Regions from separate parts of the Streptomyces sp. NPDC047042 genome, predicted to be linked through region 2. Evidence: riboswitches for the same ligand, from Rfam matches in the RefSeq annotation. Region 2 holds a riboswitch; the other holds the start of a gene.
What was found. A riboswitch is a leader RNA that binds a small molecule or an ion and turns the genes downstream of it on or off. The one in region 2 is predicted to bind cobalamin.
Positions count from the first base shown of each region.

Region 1: another riboswitch for cobalamin. It lies ahead of ABZ855_RS20405 (ribonucleoside-diphosphate reductase subunit alpha); the one in region 2 lies ahead of ABZ855_RS41715 (cobalamin biosynthesis protein).

Region 1 is NZ_JBEYVP010000016.1:154,719-156,914, forward strand. Features, by position in the region: gene mctP (monocarboxylate uptake permease MctP) at 1-905, shown strand, start outside; cobalamin riboswitch at 1,028-1,169, shown strand; gene ABZ855_RS20405 (ribonucleoside-diphosphate reductase subunit alpha) at 1,295-2,196, shown strand, end outside.
Region 2 is NZ_JBEYVP010000052.1:16,722-18,917, forward strand. Features, by position in the region: gene ABZ855_RS41710 (cobyric acid synthase) at 1-210, opposite strand, end outside; gene ABZ855_RS41715 (cobalamin biosynthesis protein) at 207-1,178, opposite strand; cobalamin riboswitch at 1,275-1,418, opposite strand; gene ABZ855_RS41720 (hypothetical protein) at 1,573-1,794, opposite strand; gene ABZ855_RS41725 (inorganic phosphate transporter) at 1,845-2,196, opposite strand, start outside.

The sequences.
Region 1 (2,196 bases), on a different contig from region 2:
GCAAACCGCGCGGGGCAATCGCTCCCGGCGAGGCCTCGCAGTGGACCTACGCCACGCTGGCGCTCGGCTCGGCGCTCGCGCTGTTCATGTACCCGCACAGCGTGACGGCGGTCCTCTCCAGCCGCAGCCGTGACGTGATCCGCCGCAACTCCACGATCCTGCCCCTGTACTCGCTGATGCTGGGCCTGCTCGGACTGCTGGGCTTCATGGCCATCGCGGCCGGAGTCAAGGTCACCAACGGCCAGTTGGCGATCCCGCAGCTCTTCGAGAACATGTTCCCGTCCTGGTTCGCGGGCGTGGCCTTCGCGGCGATCGGCATCGGGGCGCTCGTCCCGGCGGCCATCATGTCCATCGCGGCGGCGAACCTCTTCACGCGGAACATCTACAAGGACTTCCTCAAGCCCGATGCGACTCCGGAACAGGAGACGAAGGTCTCCAAGCTGGTCTCGCTCCTGGTGAAGGTGGGCGCGCTGGTCTTCGTCCTGACCATGGACAAGACGGTCGCCATCAACTTCCAGCTGCTGGGCGGCATCTGGATCCTGCAGACCTTCCCGGCGCTGGTGGGCGGCCTGTTCACCCGCTGGTTCCACCGCTGGGCGCTGCTGGCCGGCTGGGCGGTCGGCATGCTGTACGGCACGCTGGCGGCGTACGGGGTCGCGTCTCCGACGCAGAAGCACTTCGGGGGCAGCGCGAAGGAGATTCCGGGGATCGGTGAGATCGGGTACATCGGGCTGACGGCGTTCGTCCTGAACGTCGTTGTCACGGTGGTCCTTACGTTTGTGCTGAGGGCGCTGAAGGCGCCGGATGGGGTGGACGAGACGAAGGCGTCGGACTACACGGCGGATGCGGGGGATCCGGGGGTGGCGGTGGAACTGCCGCCGGCCACGGCTGGCTCGGCGCACTGATGGCTCCGCCGGGTCCGTGGATTTTTGTCCGCGGGCCCGGTGGGGGCTTGTCGCGCAGTTCCCCGCGCCCCTAAAAGCTGCTCAACTCGCCGTTTCGACACAACATGTGGGGGTGCTTTCCGGGCCCGGCACAAGATGTATGCTCGTGCTCGCTGTCGTCGCAGGGGAATCCGGTGGGAATCCGGAACTGTCCCGCAACGGTGTACTCGTGCATGTTTGTGCGCGTGGTCAGTCCGAGGACCTGCCGACAGTGCGCCCGGCCGACCGGTCCGGGTGCCTGACGTCCGGGCCTCGTGGAGTGGGCCGGTGGACGCGCGCGTACCCGTATGGCGTCCGTGTGCCCCGCTGCCCTCCGCAAGGCCCCGTGCCGAGCGAGGGAGAGCCCCCCTGTGACCATCGCGCCAGCCGAACCGGCTTCAGCGAACCCAGTGGACGCGGTCGAGACGGACGGTCCCGGTGCCGCCCTGCTGCGGACCCTGACCGAGCTGACCGCCGACCTCCCCGACACCGACCCCGGCCGGGTCGCCGCCGCCGCGTTGCGCGGCCGGTCCGCGCGGGCCGACGCGTCGGAGCTGCGCGAGCTGGCCACCGAGGCGGCGGCCGGCCTCATCTCCGAGGACCCCGCCTACTCCCGGCTGGCCGCCAGGCTGCTGACCGTCACCATCGCCGCGGAAGCCGCCTCACAGGGCGTCACCTCCTTCTCCGGGTCGGTCGAGGTCGGACACCGGGAGGGCCTGATCGCCGACCGCACCGCCGAGTTCGTACGGCTGCACACGGACCGGCTGAACGCCCTGATCGACGTCGAGGGCGACGACCGCTTCGGGTACTTCGGGCTGCGGACGCTGCACAGCCGGTATCTCCTGCGCCACCCGATCACGCGCCGGGTCATCGAGACTCCCCAGCACTTCATGCTGCGCGTGGCGAGCGGTCTGGCGGAGGACGACAGTCAGCGGGCCCTCGACGAAGTCGCCGCGCTCTACCGGCTGATGAGCCGCCTCGACTACCTCCCCTCCTCCCCCACCCTGTTCAACTCCGGTACCCGGCACCCCCAGATGTCGTCCTGCTACCTCCTCGACTCCCCGATCGACGAGCTGGACTCCATCTACGACCGCTACCACCAGGTCGCCCGCCTCTCCAAGCACGCCGGCGGCATCGGACTGTCGTACTCCCGTATCCGCAGCCGGGGTTCGCTGATCCGCGGCACCAACGGGCACTCCAACGGCATCGTGCCGTTCCTGAAGACGCTGGACGCGTCCGTCGCCGCCGTGAACCAGGGCGGCCGGCGCAAGGG
Region 2 (2,196 bases):
CGCCTGCGCCTGCATGGCCTGCGCCCGCCCGATCTCGGCACCCTCCCGCGTGACGAAGGAGTTGAGGGACATGTTCTGCGCCTTGAACGGCGCGACCTTGACCCCCTGTCGTACGAGCCACCGGCAGATCCCGGCGGTGACGACGCTCTTGCCTGCGTCGGAGGTGGTCCCGGCGACGAGCAGCCCGCCACCGACCGTGCCGCCGCTCATGAGACACGCCCCTTCGCGGCCGCGAGAACCCGCCCGGCGGCCCTGACGCCGGCCCGCCCGGCGACACCGACGCCGAGCGCGAGCAGACCGACGCGACGGGACAGCCGTACGGCCCGCTCGATGTCCTGAACCTCCACTGACCGCCCCTTCTGATTCAGCACAGGCCGATGCTCGACACGTCCGCCGTAGGACAGGGTCCCGCCGAGCCGCACACCCAGGGCGCCCGCGAAAGAGGCTTCCACGGGCCCGGCGTTGGGGCTCGGATGCTTCCCGGCGTCGTCCCGCCAGGCCCGTACGGCCCCGCGAGGATCACCGCCGGTGAGGGTGGCCAGTACGGCGGTGAGCCGCGCTCCCGGCCAGCCCGCCGCGTCGTCCAGCCGGGCGGAGGCCCACCCGTACCTGCGGTACCGGGCGGACTTGTGCCCGACCATGGCGTCAAGGGTGTTGACGGCCCGGAACCCGACCAGCCCGGGCACCCCTCCCATGGCGCCCCAGACCAGCGCGCCCACGACGGCGTCGGAGGTGTTCTCGGCGACGGACTCGACGACGGCCCGGGCGATCCCGTCGGCGTCGAGGGCCTGGGGATCCCGTCCGCAGAGATGGGGCAGCCGCTCCCGCGCCCCCTCGATGTCCCCGGTCTCCAGCGAACGCCCGATGGTCCGGGCCTCGCGCGCGAGCGAGGTCCCGCCGACGACGGCCCAGGTGGCGGCGGCGGTCAGCGCGACGGAAGCGGCAGCGGACGGACGTACGAGGCGAGTGGCCGCCGCGGAGAGGGCGACGGCGCCTCCCGCGCACACGGCGGTGTGCAGCGCGCCCCAGCCTCGGTGGTCCCGCCACAGCATTCGCTCGACGGCGCCGGCGGCCCGCCCGAACACGGCGACCGGATGCCCGCGGCGAGGGTCGCCCAGGATCAGATCACCGAGGAGTCCGGCGGTGGCGCCGTACGCGAAGACGCGATCGGCACGCACGGCTCAGCCGGCCGTGGAAGCGGGCAGCGATCCGGTGCTGTACCTCGAACGGCAGCCGAGCATGGCGATATGTCCTCACTCAGGGTGTCCACGCCCTGGTTCGACGAGACCGGCGGCGAGAGTTCCTGGCTCCCGGGGTTACCTACCCCGGTGACAGTGGCGGGACCGCGCCGGATTCACACCGGCTTCCTCTCCTGCTGCCGTACATGGCTCCGGCAGTCCACCACGGGCCCGGAACACCCGTCAACTTGCCGTTGACCTGGAAGGGAGGACTGTGCTGTGCCCCACATCGCGACCGGATCGAGGCGACGAAAAACGCCCGCCCTGCCCGTGACCACCGACGAGATGGCCACGGACGGAGCGGGCGACGAGGAGGAGATGATCGATGCCGCTGTCAGGCCACGATCAGATAGATCCCGTACGCCACCACGGCCGCACAGGCGGCGAAGCACGCGTACGCGCCCGTGACCGCGAGTCCCGCCGACTCTCCCTGTGCGGCCGCCCGTTCGCGGCGCGAGAGTCCGGCGATGCCCAGGGTGAACACGCCCACCATGGCCACGGTGATGACGAGACTGACGCCGAAGACGGAGCCGAGGGCTGCCCAGTCGATCTTCATCTTGCTTCCTTCTGCTTCCTTCAGCTTCTTACGCGGACCGGGAGTCGGACTCAGAGGGCCGTGGCCGACGGCTTCGCCGTGACCTCGGCCGGGGCGGGGATGGTGGCCGTCAGACCCTCGGTGACGGTGCCGGTCGGAGGCGGGGTCACGGCGGCGATGGCCGTCGTGATGACGCCCGCGGGCTCGGCGTCGGCCTCCTGGACGTCGTTGACGTTGGTGTGGTCGATCACCTCGCGGCGCGAGACGACCCAGATCGCCGCGCTCGAGGCGATGAGGAAGACGGCCACCAGTGCCGTACCCCAGTCCCCGAACCCGGTGACGTACTCCGCGAGCGCGCCGACGAGAGCCGCCGCGGGCAGCGTCAGCCCCCACGCGACGAACATGCGGGTCGCCGTCGACCAG